One region of the Paenibacillus sp. GCM10027628 genome, then DNA from elsewhere that is predicted to be linked to it. Evidence: predicted binding sites of a transcription regulator. Region 1 holds the regulator's gene; the other holds the start of a gene.

What was found. Region 1 encodes Rex, which represses fermentation and respiration genes when NADH is low (regulators of the CRP and FNR family bind a similar motif). Its sites were predicted from a motif close to TTGTGAAATATTTCACAA; they were not measured.
Region 2: the regulator Rex is predicted to act here: its motif matches at 2,210-2,227, upstream of ACFQZT_RS29430 (formate/nitrite transporter family protein).

Annotation. Positions count from the first base shown of each region.
Region 1 covers NZ_JBHTHA010000011.1:65,727-74,492, reverse strand. Annotated here, with positions in the region: gene dinG (ATP-dependent DNA helicase DinG) at 1-2,868, shown strand; gene ACFQZT_RS11845 (redox-sensing transcriptional repressor Rex) at 2,865-3,485, shown strand; gene ACFQZT_RS11840 (inorganic phosphate transporter) at 4,000-5,001, opposite strand; gene ACFQZT_RS11835 (DUF47 domain-containing protein) at 5,104-5,730, opposite strand; gene ACFQZT_RS11830 (amidohydrolase) at 5,977-7,272, shown strand; gene ACFQZT_RS11825 (cell wall elongation regulator TseB-like domain-containing protein) at 7,296-7,784, shown strand; gene ACFQZT_RS11820 (hypothetical protein) at 7,915-8,448, shown strand; gene ACFQZT_RS11815 (AAA family ATPase) at 8,441-8,766, shown strand, end outside.
Region 2 covers NZ_JBHTHA010000048.1:54,916-63,681, forward strand. Annotated here, with positions in the region: gene ACFQZT_RS29420 (Crp/Fnr family transcriptional regulator) at 1-464, shown strand, start outside; gene ACFQZT_RS29425 (DoxX family protein) at 673-1,218, shown strand; gene ACFQZT_RS29430 (formate/nitrite transporter family protein) at 1,372-2,190, opposite strand; gene ACFQZT_RS29435 (universal stress protein) at 2,294-2,722, opposite strand; gene ACFQZT_RS29440 (hemerythrin domain-containing protein) at 2,750-3,259, opposite strand; gene ACFQZT_RS29445 (acyltransferase family protein) at 3,440-4,465, shown strand; gene ACFQZT_RS29450 (hypothetical protein) at 4,601-4,780, shown strand; gene ACFQZT_RS29455 (methyl-accepting chemotaxis protein) at 4,829-6,100, opposite strand; gene ACFQZT_RS29460 (cupredoxin domain-containing protein) at 6,493-6,858, opposite strand; gene ACFQZT_RS29465 (hypothetical protein) at 7,036-7,359, opposite strand; gene ACFQZT_RS29470 (MBL fold metallo-hydrolase) at 7,595-8,218, opposite strand; gene ACFQZT_RS29475 (thioredoxin family protein) at 8,255-8,766, opposite strand, start outside.

The sequences.
Region 1 (8,766 bases):
ATGAAATTTGCAGTATTGGATTTTGAAACAACTGGAAGCGGACAGTCGGATGAAATCATCCAGGTCGGGCTTGTCATTATAGATCAATTTCAAATCGTAGACAGGTATACTTCTCTGGTGAACCCGGGGATCGGTATACCTTCTTCGATTACAACATTAACAGGGATTACGGACGACATGGTGAAGGATGCGCCTTCTTTGGATCAAGTCATGTCGGATATGTTTCCGCTATTATTCGATAGCGTGCTAGTAGGACATCATGTTCCGTTCGATCTGTCTTTCCTGCAACGTGGTTTGACCAAGACCGGTTACCCGCCATTTTCAGGCCGTGTACTGGATACAATGGATATGCTTCGCATTTTGTTTCCATCCATTTCCAGTCTGCAATTGAGTATGGTGGCCGGTTTATTTGGTTTGGACCATGAGCGCCCTCATCAAGCGGACAGCGATGCGGAAGTTACGGCATTGATTTGGATTATTTGTATGGAAAGGCTGCTGGGATTACCGCTTCTGACGGTGCAGCGCTTAAACCATATTTTTGAAAGCGGCGCTAGCGATTTAGGTTGGTTTATCGATGAAATTCGTTTATTTAAAGAGTCGGAGACGAGTGTGGACGTCGATGTTCATCGATATTTCCGGCAATTTACGCTGAATGTAAACGATTGGGGCGAAGAAGAGGATCTGCGTAAAGGTGAGGATGTCGGACAACTGCTAGGCGCTTCCTTTACCGAGTTTCACCAAGGGTTGAAAGACGCGCTCCGGCAAAAATTCGAGGTGTTCGAGGAACGGGAATCTCAAGAGCAAATGATCCGAGAGGTGGAGCAATCCTTGCGGATGGATCAGCATCTTATGATTGAAGCGGGTACAGGCACCGGCAAATCGCTTGGCTATTTAATTCCCTCCTTGTACTACGGGATCAAGCACGATAAGAAAGTAATTGTCTCCACGCATACGATCAATCTTCAAGAGCAGCTCCGCGAGCGAGACATTCCTTTGTTGAAAGAGATTTTCCCAGTGGACTTTAAAGCAGCCGTTCTTAAAGGAAGAAGCCATTATCTTTGTTTGCGCAAGTTCGAGAACAAGTTGACAACGCGAGATTACGAGCACGGCAAGGAAGACCCGATAACTGCGGCGCAGATGGTCGTTTGGTTAAGTGAGACGGAGTATGGCGACGAAGAAGAGCTGCATTTTGGCAATAAAGGGGCCCAATTTTGGTATTCGGTAGCAAGCGATACGGATTCGTGCTTGAATCGGATGTGTCCTTGGTTCAAGAAGTGCTTCTATCACCGGGCCCGGAACGACGCAAATACAGCTGACGTGGTTATTACGAACCACTCGCTGCTATTCACGGACATGAAGGCGGAAAATCGGCTTTTGCCTGCATACAAGCATCTGGTCATCGATGAGGCCCACCACTTCGAGGAAGTGGCTAGCAAGCATCTTGGCATCGAACTGCATGCAGCTGCTTTTTATAACACGATGCAATGGCTTTACAAAGATAATCGCAGCGGCCAACTGCCGATGCTTCGTTTCCGGTTGCAAAAAAATGACGATCATCCGGAACGCGTCGCGGCATGGAGCGAGTCGATTGATGCTCAGCTCCCGAAGCTCATCAAGATCAAAGAGGACTGGGATAGGCTCAGCGAATCGCTATACGAACTACTCTCTTCCAAAAGCGATCCTTCCCAATCGGAGAGTTCGCAATATGTGCTTCGCATGAAACCTGAGACGCTGCCGGCAAACTGGAACGAGCTTCTTATGATGGAGGATAACATCTATCTGAATGCGAATGAGGTGCTGCGATCCTTAGACAAGATACTAAGTGAGATTAAGGATATGCAGGATGTGTTCGAAGTCCAAGGCTTGGTTACTGATCTTAATGGAACGGTTAAGGAGCTTTACAACCACCGCGACGCGCTTCACTTTTTCATGAAGATGGCAGATGAAGGTTATGTCTATTGGATGGAAGCCGGCACATACTCGAAGGCGAGGTCGTTGCAGCTTATATGTGTGCCTACGGACGTAAGCTCACTCTTACAGCAGCATTTTTTTGAAACGAAAGACAGTATCATCCTAACTTCGGCCACTTTATCGGTAAATAAATCTTTTCAATACTCTGCCGACCAGCTCGGTCTGCATATTCCTCAAGATGAAGAGAGAGGGAAGTTGAAAACCGTTCAGCTGCCTTCACCTTTTAATTATCGGGAACAGGCGCTTGTCGTTATTCCCCGGGATTTTCCAACGATCAAAGGTGCATCAGGCGACCCGGTTTTCATTAACGCACTTATTCAATCTCTTAGCGATGTAGCCATGGTTACGAAAGGCCGTATGCTGATCTTGTGTACATCCAATCGTATGTTAAAGCAGATTTATGCCGGCATGAAAGACATTTTGAAGCCTCATGGCATCACAGTCCTAGGGCAGGGCGTAGATAGCGGTAACCGCAGCAAGTTGACGAGAATGTTCCAAGATAACAACATGTGCGTGCTCCTGGGCACCAGTTCGTTCTGGGAAGGCGTTGACATTCCAGGTGACGCTCTTAGCTGCCTGGCGATTATCCGTTTGCCTTTTCAACCGCCTAATCATCCGTTAGTGGAAGCCAAGTGCGAGAATATCAAGAAGCGCAATGAGAATCCTTTTATGAAATTCTCGGTCCCTCAGGCCGTTATCCGCTTTAAACAAGGCTTTGGCAGGCTGGTTCGCAGAGCGTCCGATAAAGGGATTGTCATCATCTACGATACCCGAGTTATAGATACGTACTATGGCAAGCATTTCCTCTATTCGCTGCCGGGACCGAAGATTGAACATATGACCACCGAGCAAATGTTACCGAGGATTGAGCAATGGATGGGGGAGGTGCAGCAGTGAAGACGCAAAAAATATCAGAAGCGGTCGTGCGCAGATTGCCCATTTACTTACGTTTTCTCAATGAACTTGCGATGAAAAATATTATGACCGTATCGTCGCAAGATCTGGGTCAAAAGCTGGATTTGAATCCTGCGCAAATTCGTAAAGACTTAGCTTATTTCGGGGAATTCGGAAAGAAAGGCATCGGTTATGATGTGGCTTACCTAATTGAAAAAATTCGCCAGATTCTGAAGCTGGACCGTCATATTCAGGTCGCGCTCGTCGGCGCTGGCAATTTGGGTCGCGCATTGTGCAATTATAATACGTATTTACGGAATGATATGAAAATTGTCGCGGTTTTTGACGCGATGCCTAGCAAGGCTGGGGAAACGATTAACAACCTGACCGTGCAGTCCATGCAGGAAATGAAGCAAACCTTAGCTAAGCTTGGGGTGCGGATCGGCATCATTACTGTACCCGCGATAGAAGCTCAAAATGTAGCGAATCAGTTCGTGGAATGCGGAATAGAAGCTATATTGAATTTTGCTCCTGTTATCATTAAGGTTCCGCCTGAAGTACGGGTGCATCATGCCGATTTTACTACCGAGCTGCAAAGTTTGGCGTATTATTTGGATTAAAAGCAGAAAAGAAGGCACTGATCCTGCGGATCGGTGCCTTCTTTGAGCATTATAGAAGTTGGAGGGGAGGGTATCTTCCACCTAGAAAGAACTATGGTCGCTAAATAGAGAACATTTTGACGCATTTGGTGGGTCAATGACCACCAATCAGGCTTCGAACGAATAAAAGTCCATAATTAGCGAAGATTGTTCGTTATTTATGGACCTTTGTTCTTTCGAGCCCCGAAATGGCTATTTCTCCGAAATTTAGCGTCAAACTTGTATACTAATAACGACCTTCGTTCTTTGTCAAGCGGGTGAACCGAAGGTTACCCCCTCATTTTTTTGAATGTGGCCGATGGTTGCATGATGTGCATTCGAATCTACGGAAGAGCGAGCCAAAAGGAGTATTTTTAATTGAGACTTTCTCACTCTCTCGAGGGGAACTTGTTTCCCAGCGTAAAATGATATAAAAAAGGTGCAACTCGAACATATTCGAGCCTGCACCTTTTAAGCATTTTCATGAGTCTTTCCATCAGAAAATCAATCTAAAGAGCACAAAGTAAATCGAGAATGCCAATGCGATACTAATCGGAATCGTTATCACCCAGGTAATCACCATGCGTCCTACAGTTGCCCATTGAACTTCATGGAAACGCATGACACTGCCTGTTCCTATGATGGCTGAAGAGATAACATGAGTAGTCGATAATGGTTTGCCAATGTGAGTTGAGAACTGAATGACCAAAGAAGAGGTCAGATCAGCCGCGAAACCGTTGATGGGTTCGATCTTAACAATTTTGCCGGAAATGGTTTTAATAATTCGCCATCCGCCAATTGAAGTTCCTAGGCCCATGGCCAGGGCTGCTGAAATCTTAACCCACATAGGTACGTTCAAATCCGTTTGGTATCCGGCCGCCACGAGTCCAAAAACGATAATACCCATAGCTTTTTGTGCATCGTTACCACCGTGAGAATAGGATAATAATCCTGCGGACAAGATCTGAAGCGTACGGAACATTCGATTTAGTTTGGATCTTGATGTATTGCCGGACCATAAAATGATGTATTTAATAAGCACCATGATGAGATAACCCAGAACAAATGCAATAATCGGCGACAAAATCAAGATAATGATAATTTGAGTAAAACCGGACCAGTTAACGGCATGAAACCCAGCTCCGGCAATAACAGCGCCTGCAAGCGATCCAAGCAGTGTATGAGAGGAGGAGGATGGAATTCCAAAGTACCAGGTTAACAAATTCCAAATGATGGCAGCAAGTAAAGCTGCAATAACGATTTCTACGCCATGATTGATTTTGGCAGGGTTTGCGACGCTGCCGCCAACGGTTTTGGCGACTTCCGACGATACGACTGCACCGACAAAGTTTAGTGTTGCAGCCATGATGACCGCTATTTTAGGACTTAAAGCTCTTGTTGATATGGATGTAGCAATTGCATTGGCCGTATCGTGAAATCCGTTGATGAAGTCAAACAGCAGCGCAAGTGCCACGATGACGATCAGATAGGTTAACATGATTTCCTCCTAAGAGTTTTCCTTAAGGAAAACTATCTTCGTAACGTTGGCAAAGTTTTCCTGATGGAAAACGGACTTCGTAAACATAAGCAATAGCCGTTCTTAGGAATAACGAAGAACTACGCTATCTAAAATGTTGGCTACATCTTCGCATGCGTCTGTTGTCTCTTCCAAACGTTCATAGATTTCTTTCAGTTTGAAATCTTCGTATGGATCTTTACGTGCGATGAATATTTGGCGAATACCTTCACGCATTAATCGGTCTCCATCATTTTCAAGGCTATTAATGGCAACCGTATGCTCAGGAATTTGCATATATTTCTTTTTGGCCAGCAGTTTAAAAGCATCCAGCATATGTTGACAGGAGTCAACGATAACTGCCGAGAATTCTTTCATAAAAGAATCTGTGTGTGAAACATTCAGATAATCGAAACGGGCAATCGTAGCTTCAATCCCATCGGTTACATCGTCCACTTTGGAAGCTAGCTCCATAATATCTTCGCGATCTAACGGCGTAATGAATACTTTGTTCAAGCCTTTGAATATTTCGTGGGTTATAGAGTCTCCTTGATGTTCGAGATCATAAATGGCTTTGACATATTCGACAGGGGGTTTATCACCCATCATGGCCGTGCGGAACATTTGAGCGGTTTGCAGTGCGTTCTCCGCAGAACGGATAAGGAGCTGCAGAAAGTCGATATCGCCTTTTTTGGTGAATAAAGTTGTCATAAAACCCTCCTAGATTTTACTATATGTACAATTTTTCTCATCGAATCTATAAGTTAAACAGACCCATTTGTAGAAAAAACTCACGAGATTAAAAATATCATAATATTCCTACTGAAAGCAACGAGAAATCTGTGTCATTTTACAATTCGTCAACATATTCTACTTTCTTGATTTTACAGGCTTGAAGTTGTAAAGTTGAAAAAGCGATGTTTGTCTTTAGAATGAGCATAGAGAGGAATTTTTACTATGAAAAAAACATTAATTACGAACGGCACTTTCATTTCCATCAATGAGACTAAATCTACGGTTAAGGGTTGCATGGTCATCGAAGGCGACCGTATTACATACATAGGCGAGCAAGCTCCCGAACCAAAAGAGTTTTATGATGAAGCCATCGATGGAACGAACAAGCTTTATATGCCGGGGCTTGTTAACACGCATGGCCATGCGGCAATGTCATTGCTAAGGGGATATGGCGACGATTTGGCTTTGCAAATTTGGCTGGAAGAAAAGATGTGGCCGATGGAAGCGAAGTTCAGTTCCCAAGATGTGAAATGGGGCACGCTGCTGTCCATTCTTGAAATGATTAAAGGCGGCACGACAACCATCGTTGATATGTATGATCACATGAATGAAGTGGCTATGGCGATCGAGCAATCCGGGATGCGCGGATGTTTAACAAGAGGCGTTATCGGTTTGTGTCCTCGGGAAGTTCAGGATGCAAAGCTGAAAGAAGCAACGGAGTTTGCGACAAACTGGCATGGTAAAGCGGACGGACGAATTACAACGATGATGTCCCCGCATGCACCTTATACATGTCCGCCTGATTATATTGAACGTATTGTTCAAGTCGCTCATGATTTGAACCTGCCGATTCATACGCATATGTCGGAAACAAGCCGTGAAGTACAGGCCAACGTAGATCAGTACGGGCTTCGACCTGTGGCTCATTTGGAGAAAATCGGCGTTTTCTCAAGACCGACGCTAGTCGCGCATGGCGTCCACTTAACCGATGATGAAATCGATGTATTAAGACAATATGATGTACGTATCTCGCATAACCCGGGAAGCAATCTTAAACTTGCCAGCGGTGTGGCGCGAGTGCCGGAATTGCTCCGTGCTGGAGTTAAAGTTTCTCTCGGAACGGATGGCGCGGCATCTAACAACAATCTGGATATGTTCGAAGAGATGAGACTGGCCGCGCTCATTCATAAAGGCGTTTCCAGTGATCCTCTGGCTGTGCCTGCTGCCGAAGCTTTGTTAATGGGAACAAGAATGGGAGCTGAATCGATTTGGCTGGAGGACGTGGGGCAATTACTGCCTGGCATGAAAGCTGATTTCATCGCCCTGGATATCGATCAGCCGCATTTCCTGCCGAAGACGGATTTTATCTCTCATGTTGTATATTCCGCTTCTGCCAAAGATGTAGTCGACGTATGCGTTAACGGCAACTGGATTGTACGTAAAGGCGAATGCCTAACGTTAGATGAAGAAAAAATTAAACGTGAATTTGAGCAATCATTTGATAAATTACTTGGCTAATCGAAAGAAGGAGAGCGGCGCCAATGAATTGGAAAAGAACGGTGACGCTCGGCGCGTTCATCTTACTGACGCTTTGCGTAGTCCTCAGCCGCTTTTATTTATATGTTCAGAACGAGCATTGGGATGAGAATAGTAAAGCTGTGGAAACCGCATATGAAAAGACGATCTTAACTAAGGCTACGAAAGTGGAGTCGTTTTATGGCGACGAGGCATTTAAAGTCGTTTATGGCGAAGATAAAATCGGTCAACCGGTTCTGGTGTGGGTTTCCGATAAGGATGTTCACACAGAGATGGTTTCGGAAGGGTTCACCGAAGCGCAAGTGCGCGAGACCATGCTTAAAAAGGGAGCTGACTTGCAAATCATGCGTATTTTGCCAGGCAAGCTTGGTGATGAATATGTCTGGGAGGTCTTCTATAAGAAGCAGGACGACTCGGGTACGCGTTATTTTTATGATTATTATAAATTCAAAGATGGAACCTATATGGATACATATCGACTCAGCCTGCACTAGGCTGAGTTTTTGTTTGATTTGGGGTTTCCACTCATTTCATAGAGCTATTGTATATATCGCGTGATATACTTCTCGTATAGCAAGAACGACGATTTAACAAAATAGATCATAGAAAGGGGGACGTTGTCTGATGAAGCTACGTCTCTTACCTGTCGTCTTAAGTGTGATTATTTCTTCCGCAGTTTTATTCGGTGGTTGGTTTGCCTATACAAGTTTTGCGATGGAGAATCCATTATCCGATATAATCAATAAATCGCCTGGCGTTGTCAGTTCTACGATGAAGTTGGACAGCAGCCAAGTCAACATTGGACTAAGTCTCAAGTCTGATGCGAGTTTGCGTGATATTATGAACAATATCCAAACTAAAGGAGCTTCCATTATCGGGAACCGAACTTTACATGTTGATGTGACAGGCCAATCGTCTCCGAAACTGGATGCATGGTGGTCAAAAGCCTTATTTGAAGTCGCTCAAGCGATGGAAACGAAGCATTATGCGGATATTCCAACGACCTTGCAGAAATATGCGGCAAATGTCCCGAATATGAAAGTAGATAGTGAAATGGATAACACCTATGTGTATATTCGATTGACAGATGGTGAATCCACCAAATTCGTAATGCTCCCGCGAACACCTTCGCAGATAGGAGTGTGGCCGAATGAGTAAATTATATAAAGAGATTGGGATCGGTTTTGTGCCGGTTTTGCTTATCTTCTTGGCTTTTGTAGGGGTTAATATCGTTCCAATTTTGTTTGTTGCTGTATTGGGTGTTTCTTTATTTTTCATGATTCGCAGCCGCGGCGGTGTAGGCATTTCAGCTGGAGGCGGCGATCGTAAGAGTAAAAATAGGACGCCATCTTATTTGACATTTGATGAAATCGGCGGACAAGACCGTGCAAAGCGCGAGTTGATGGAAGCACTGGACTTTTTAATCAAGCATGATCAAATTCAGAAGCTGGGCATTCGACCTTTAAAAGGGATTCT
Region 2 (8,766 bases), on a different contig from region 1:
ACCCTTTCCGCCAATCGTTGCAAGTATTCAATGCAGAAGTCATCGAGGAAAGTATGGTCGGGGTCATTCTTCAGAAGGATCTGGAAGTATTGCTTTGGCAGCACGGCGATTTAGCCGTTGAATTCATGAAATGGATGGGGCTTGTCCACCGCATGACACAGACGAAATTTCGGGACCTTATGATGTTTGGCAAACATGGCGCACTATGCTCGTTGATTATTCGGCTTACGAATTCCTATGGTATCCAGCAGGAAGGGCAAACCGTCATTACGAAAAAGCTGACCAATACGGAACTTGCCGATATGATCGGCGCGACGAGAGAAAGCGTAAATCGAATGCTCAGCGAGTTGCGGAAAACAAACGCCATTAAATTTGACAACGGGAATCTCATCGTGATGAATCTCGAATATTTACGCGATATTTGCCATTGTGAAAGCTGCCCTAAAGACGTTTGCAGATTGTGATATTCAGTGATGATTTGTTGCGCTGTGATTTTCATCACATCGGCCAAAAATCAAAACATGATAATCTAAAGGTGTCAAGAGAAAGACAAATGAAGGAAAGGGAGATGTGACATGAAACGATCTCGCTTGGATTTAAAATAGACGATGCTGGATTTTTCAACAATTGTTTGTGATTTTTTTCACATTTTATTAATAGGAGATGATTGTTATGTTAGTTAAATGGCTTAGAGAGAATAAATATGCTGCTGCTGTCCTTTTATTGGTTCGACTTTATCTCGGCTTCGAATGGCTCACCCACGGATGGGATAAATTAACGAAGGGATTCGATGCCGGCGGTTTCTTAAATAATGCCGTTACCAAGCCGGTTATCGACAAAGCGACGAACGAACTCATTTATCCGACATTCACCGCTTTTGTCCAAAACTTCGCATTACCGAACGTCAAGTTCATTAACTTCATGATCCCTCTTGGCGAATTCTTGGTTGGTCTCGGGCTGATCCTGGGAGCCTTGACGGCCGCTGCTGCATTCTTCGGACTCTTGATGAACTTCATGTTCATGTTCGCCGGAACCGTTAGCACGAATCCTTGGTTTATACTGATTGGCGCTATCTTGTTCATTGGGGGAGCCAATACGGGCAAATTCGGCGTCGACTATTACCTTCTTCCCCTGCTTCGTAAAATAATCACCCGCAAGAAAGAAGGTACCAAACACAACAAAACCGGCACTGGCAACACCAAACCGGCTCATATCTAACGGTTGTTCAATTCAAAGATGCTGTCTCAAAAGGCCATCAACTGACCTTAGGGGCAGCTTTTTTTGTATTTCAAAAAAAGAAAACCGAAAGCAAGCTTAGAGCCCCGGTTCGGTTGGCTTTCGCTTGCCCTCCATTTGCTCAAGAAGTGTCAATCAATGCTTAATTTGAGTAGAGCGAGTTGAGAGAACCCTCTTTTCCTCTTTCACCGGAATTTCTAAGCTTCTCCGATACAGCCCCGCAACAAAGACCGCGCCTCCAATCCCATTACCAATAAAAACCGGGATGAAATTATGCAGGTACGCTTCCCAACTAGATTGGCCGGCAAATATGGCTGCTGGTATGACGAACATATTAGCCACAACGTGTTGAAATCCGATGGCCACGAACGCCATGGTCGGAAACCAGATTCCCCATATCTTCCCTGCTCCATCCTCCGCCCCATAAGATAACCAAACAGCAAGAGCAACGAGCCAATTACAGCCGATCCCGGAAAGCAATGCCGTAAGGAACGATTCATCTGTCTTGGCATGCACAATCTTGATGATTTTCTCCAAATATATACCATGTTCCGTTAATCCTATCAAATGCCCAAACGCATAGGCAACAAATAGGGCTCCTATGAAATTACTTACAGTAATGACCATCCAATTCTTTACAACTTGACGCAAGCGAATTCTTCCCGCAAGATAAGCTGCCGGTACGGCCATCATATTGCCAGTCAGCAGTTCTCCGCCGGCGACCAATGTCAAAATCAAACCAATCGGGAAAAACGCTGCCCCAATCCATCCTCCTGCATCGCTCCAGGCAGCCGGCACAGAGGCGCTTACCCGGATATATAACAAAAAGCCTAAGGAGATGTAGGCTCCCCCTAAAAATCCTAGCGTCACTTGGTTCCTAAATGCCAACTTTGTCTTTTTCTCCCCGGCTTCCACGGAACGTTCCCAAATCGCCTCCGGTTTCGCGAACCCCATCGTTCTCGCCTCCTCATTTTTGTGAAAATATCCACAATGTCATACTAAAAAAAGGACACGGTTTCCCTCCATAAAAGGGAGAGAAGCGTATCCTTTAACCGTTCTATTTCTCGATGAGAACAGGAATCTTCGCATGCTGGACAACATAATGACTGACACTTCCCAGCAGCAGTTCTTTGATCCCCGTTAAACCTCTGCTTCCCATAAGGATCAAATCACATTTTTGCTTCTCGGCGAATCGCAAGATTTCGGTCTGAGGTGATCCCTGAATCAAGGTTACAGAATGAGAATTCTTGAACTGACTCAAGCTGTGTTCCACCTTATTCACAATTTCGTCCCAATACACTGCGTCCGAATCAAAAAGGCTTTCATCGATCAACGCATACATACTGTCGCCCTGCATCTGCGGTCTAACAACAAGAACCTTAACTGCAATTTGCGGATCCCTCTTTGCTATGAGCGCAGCTCTGCCCAATGCCTTTTCAGATAGTTCAGAACCATCAAAAGCCACCAGTACTTTCGAACAAAACATAATAAGCACCTTCCTTCGTTTTGGATATCATTGATAGATCGTTCCATGATTCAAGATCTGCTCGACAACCGGGAAAAACATATCCTCTTCGGAAGTCAAATGCTCGGCTAAAACGGAGCAAGATATTTGAAAAAGCGAAGTGATTTCTATCATCGACCTTCCCTCCGATGCTTCCAGGAATGCCCGAACAAATCGTTCCGCTTGCTTGTGATCCTCCTCCAGAACCCATCTAGAGATGAATATGGCGCTGTCCATGTTCTTGCTCAAGAAGTTATAGAATAGCGGAAACAACTCTTGCTCTTCCCAGTTCTCGTGGTCTTCCAGATGTTTGACGAACACGGTCATGTGCTCCCGTATTTCTTCGAGCAATCGTGCCGATTCGGCTGAGTGCAAGCATGCAATCATTTCCTTCCCTTTAGCCTGAACAACTTCCAGCTCCACTCTCAAAGCTTTATGTTCATCCTTAAGCCGCTGTATCGCCTTTTTCATGCTAAGGACTTGTTCCGGATCATGCGGCAGACCAAAATCGATAACCATGCCTGACGACCTCCTTAGGTTTCGTTACACTCATTGTATTCCTTTCCTTTTGGAAGAGCTGTGAAAATAATCACAACCTTGAATCCATCAGCCGTGATTTTTATCATAGCGACCGCCCCCAACTGCGCTATACCATAATGTTGAAATTAATCATCAAAAGCGACTCAGGGGGCGTCACTTATGGAAAAACAGCATCAGGATCCAGCAACCACCTTTATGCTTAATGCCAAATTTCTATTAATTTTACTTGTTGTCGTAGCCAATAGTATAGAACCGCTAATCGATCAAAGCGAGACTTTTCATACTTTTTACCTCTGGATCTATACGTTTCATATCCCCATGTTCGCCTTGGTAATGGGATATTTTTCGAAACATTTCCGCTTTAATCGGCAAGGTTTTGAGAGCTTGACAGAAATTGTATACCAGTACTTCATCTTTCAAAGCTTATATTCGCTTATGGACGCACTATTTTTCCACGTACCTGGCACACGCCACTCGTTTTTCATTCCTTATTCCTTGGTATGGTTTCTGCTAAGTCACCTGTGTTGGAAACTACTGCTCCCTTTATTTGCTTCATTGAGACGCCCATTTCTGGTTTCCATTTTGATCGGGATAATCATTGGATACTTGCCGTTTACAGGAGCTTGGCTCAGCTTCTCAAGAACGTTTGTGTTTTTCCCTTTTTTTCTGGCAGGTTATTATTTCCGCTTTGATATCCATCAGCGAACATTTATGCAATTGTTTAAAGGGATTAGTATCGTACTGACTGCTGTCGTGGCTGTCTTTCTATACATCATTCCTATAAATCCCAAATGGCTCTACAGTAGCTATACGTTCTTGGAACTAGGCACCTCCGGTTGGTATGCGGGCTTATATCGCATTGGTATTTACGTGCTTGAAGCTATCGCATCCCTTTGCTTCTTAAGCTTAGTCCCTGCGGTATCCTCCAAGCTGACCGACTGGGGAAAATATACGGTATACGTGTTTCTCCTGCAAGGATTTATCATCAAAGGGGCCATAGCGGTCGGTCTATTTGCACATGTGAATAAAGGGTGGCACTCGGCTATTGTACTATTGTTTGCTGTAGCCCTTACCTGTTTATTGTCTCAATCGTGGGTCAGGAAAGTATGCAGGCCTCTGATTGAACCAAAACTTACTTTCTTGAACAGGTTCATCATGAAAAAAAGCACATCTATCCGCCGGTAGAGGATGGAGCAAGAAAAGGTATAACTGTCTATTCCTACGCAAAGTGTAAATTGATTTTTTGATTGTGAAATAAATCACATACAATGGCATTAGTTAGCAGTATAGTAAAATCACAAAAACAACAAGGAGTTGGTTATGATGCAAGAACTAAAAGATGAAATCCTCAACATGTTACGTGATGATTTTTACGACGAGTTCGGGGCTGCCTTTGTTGAAAAGACAGGTGACCTTCCTGCAGACGATATTGCTAGAGAAAAAAATGAATGTATGAATTTTCTGCAGCAAGCAGGCCTTCAAGAAGAGTATTTATGGTGAAATGGGAAAAGAGGAATAACAGACCTGTTGTCCCTCTTAAATAATCAACTAGAGATGAAACACGTTTATTTTGGAATTCAGCAGATTGGCCTGACTTTTCAACATTTCCGACGACGAAGATAGTTCTTCCATAACAGCCATTTGTTCTTGAACGGAAGATGCAACCTGTTTCGTTTCCAAAGAAATATGATTGGCAATCTCCGCCACTTTGTTCGTCTTAACCAAAGCGCCCTCAATCTGCCGGATCTGATCAGTTATGCTGCCGGCAATGGTTTCAACGGCTTTTGCAGTTTCCAATACGGCGCCGTTGATCCGGTCGAGTGCAGTTTTCCCTTCCTCTCCATGCACGACTTCGCGGCTTGCAAGCTGCTCTTGCGCGGTAATTTTGGAGACAACTCCGGTTATATCCGTATCAATCCGGTTGATTAACTGAGCAATATCCTTCACAGCTATCGAGCTTTGTTCGGCCAATTTGCGAATCTCCCCCGCTACCACCATAAATCCGGAGCCATGTTCGCCCGCTCTTGCCGCCTCAATCGAAGCATTTAATGCAAGCAGATGGGTCTGTTCTGCGATATCTCCGACAACCTGGGAAATACTCCGGATTTCCTTCGCATTATCACGCAGCTGTGTGGCAACCTCGAGGGACTCCCGATTCGATACGGCCAAGTTCAGCATCCCTTGCACGAGCGAACGCACGATATTTTCGCTTTCCTCAATCGTTTGCAGCATCTCTTTGGAAACTTGCTGTGACTCTCCCGCTTGTCTCCCGATTTCACTAGCGGCTTGTTTAATCTGTACAACAGCTTGTAAAGTCCCTTGTGCTGAAATGGCTTGTTCCGTGGCGCCGCCGGATATCACTTCCGCAGCACCCGCAATGAATTCGATCTGCTTGGATGCTTGAAGCATACCGCCGCTTAAAGCCCCGGCATGGTTATCCGTAAATGAAACATTGTCAGAAATATCGATAATCATCTGCCGCAGATTTGTAATCATTTTTTCAAATGACTGACTGAGTAAGCGAATTTCGTCATTGGAGCGGTACATTGGAATCTGCACTTGCAAGTTGCCTGTTGCCGCTTCATTCGCCGCGTTAGTCAACCGGACTAACGGTTTTATGAACCACGATGCGCCGAACCATCCTAATAAGCCAGTCCAAAAAATACCAAGCGATAGAACAATAGAGAGGTATATCCAATCCGAAACACCAGGAGCAATCCGATCTTTCAAATAAAAAATAAAGAAAGCACTACAGCCATAGGTCACCATGGATACGCTGATAATGCCAAATACAATTTTTCCAACTACGCCCAATTTCATTAGTATCACACCTTCGCTTCTACATTTGATGTCGTACCCACATTCCATAAGTGGATGCTTCCATTACATCATTCCAGAATTGCTCGCGCTGTGATATTGATCATAGCCATGGGCAAATTCATGAGAAAAACCTGAGGCTGCGGCTGGATCTTTGTCTAAAGCCGTACGTTTGGGAACGAACTTGTCTTCGTCAATCCGCCATCTTCTCGTCTGTAAAGATGAAAAATATCGTTCGAGACACGCCGGCAGCATCCCCACCTGTCTGCAACGCCTTATTCCGGGTACATTTCCCCTTCAAATGCTTCACAGCTCTAACTCGCGCTTTATTTTAACCGCTAAACTGACACAAAAAAATCAGTGACAGATGTTCTGTCACTGACTGAAACGTAAACTTATTGTACGATCAGTTTGCCTGTCATTTCGCCGTGGCCCTGGCCGCAGAATACATTGCAAATAAACTTAAACTCGCCGGTTTTATCCGCTGTGAAGGTGACCGTTTTGCCTGCCTGAATTTCTTTGTTGTACCCGTCAATTTTAACCGAATGGCTCCCTTGCGTATTTTCCAGGGTTAGTTTGACCGTATCCCCTTTATTCACACGTATTTCCTTTTGATCGAATTCAAAATTTTTCGCATGAATGGTGATCTCTTTGGTCTCCCCGGCGGCTGTTTTTGAGGACGTACCCGCATCATTGCCGCATGCTGCAAATACCAGCGACATAACAACCAACATAGCCAAACTCACAATTTGCTTCTTCATCCTACACCCCTCCATTTTCGCATGTTCTACTGCCTAACAAGTGTAACAAGGATATGGGGAGCCTACTGTGAGGATCATCACACACCAAGCAGCGGAATTTGGAGATTTCGTGTCTGGCCATAAAAAAATCCCCACATCTCCTTGATCGGAGTGCAGGGATACAAGCGAAGTTCTATCCTAGCATTTGTGGTGTGAAATAAAGCCTCTTGTAATAATAACCAGCAGGATGAAAAGAACAAGAATACTTCCAGCCGAGCTATAAGGGGCTGCTGCTACAGGGGCTGCTGCTACATGAGCAACCGGTTTAGGGAATACAACGGACGTTTGTTGGTAAGATGCATGCAGATGAATGTCATTATGCACGGGTTTGTAAATCGGAGCTTGCGCGATCGGCATTGGTGCAGGCATCGGGGCTGGCATCGGCATTGGCGCCGGCATCGGCATCGGCATCGGCTGTGCCGGATATACCGGTGCTACATAGCCTGGTTTTACATGTTCCATGAGAAAAGCACCTCCTCAATTTAGAAGCTAATGTTGTAGTTATCATTAGGTTTAGGTGAATTACTTACAACATCAGTCTATGGGAGAGCACCTACCTCGAACACGGTAAACACCCAGATCACCCAAAAATGGTTAGCTGTCATGGGCGAACGAGCTATAACCATTTGTCCATCCATGCTGCATATCATTTTTCAGACGCAAAAAGGATTGCCCGCAGATCGGACAGCCCTTTTCTTCACACATATGGATTATTGTCTCTTTCGAAGCCAATTGTCGTCTTGGCGCCGTGTCCGGGATAGACGATCACGTCATCGTCCAGAACGAACAGCTTCTCTTGAATCGAATCGAGCAGCGTATTCGAGTCGCCACCCGCCAGGTCGGTGCGGCCTACCGACAGCTTAAACAGCACGTCACCGCTAAACAAGTGCTTGTCGTACAAGAAGCTCACACTCCCCGGAGAATGACCGGGCGTGTGGAACACTTGCAGCCGAATCCCGAGGAATTCGAGCGTTTGGCCTTCGTCCAGCGCATATTCCGCGGGCTCGGTTTCAATCGCCGCGCCCAGCTCCGGCCAGCGCGCGGAGCCGTTCTTCTTCGGATTGGTCAGCCAATCCGCCTCCAGATCGTGGATGTACACCGGACAGCCTTTGAGCTTGCGGATTTGGTCAACGCCTCCGATATGATCGAAGTGCGCATGCGTCAGCAGAATCGCCTCGATCTCCAGATCGGCAATCTTTTTGATCAGAGGCTGCGGGTTCATGCCGGGATCGATAATGATGCCCTTCTTGGTTTCCGGGTCAGAAAGCAAGTAAGCATTCGTACTTAAGGGTCCCAAAGGAAAAGAATCAATCTTAATCATAGCGATTCGCTCTCAATCTTTTGCGCTTATTTGAATTTAGAAGGTAGAGATTAACTCACGAAGTTCTTTAACGATAACGGCATGATAGCCGTTGCCTTCGCCATATTGGCGGCCCATTTCGGCTCTGGCCACTTGGATTTTCTCGTTGTAGTCCGGCGCTTCACGATCCGGGTTCTCTTGCTTGAACTGTGTCATAACTGCTTGAACATGAGCAGGACGCGGCCCCCAATGACCTAATACAAAACCGCCAGTATCCGTGAAAATCACTTTCGGAATGCCTCTTCCACCGCCAGTAAGAAACTGGTCGATAACATCGTAATTTTGCTCGATGATTAGTACTTCTGTAGGAACTCCACTGTTCTCCAACGCTTTGAATACGACCGGCACATTGCGAACCACGTCTCCGCACCAATCCGCAGCTACGATGAGGCAGCGCAAATCGTCGCGATTGTTCAGCGATTCAAAGAACTCTTGGTCCTCTTCATTCGCCCATTCGAATCCGTTGTAATAGGCGAGAAATTGCTCCTGGTTCTTGGTCATGCCGTCAA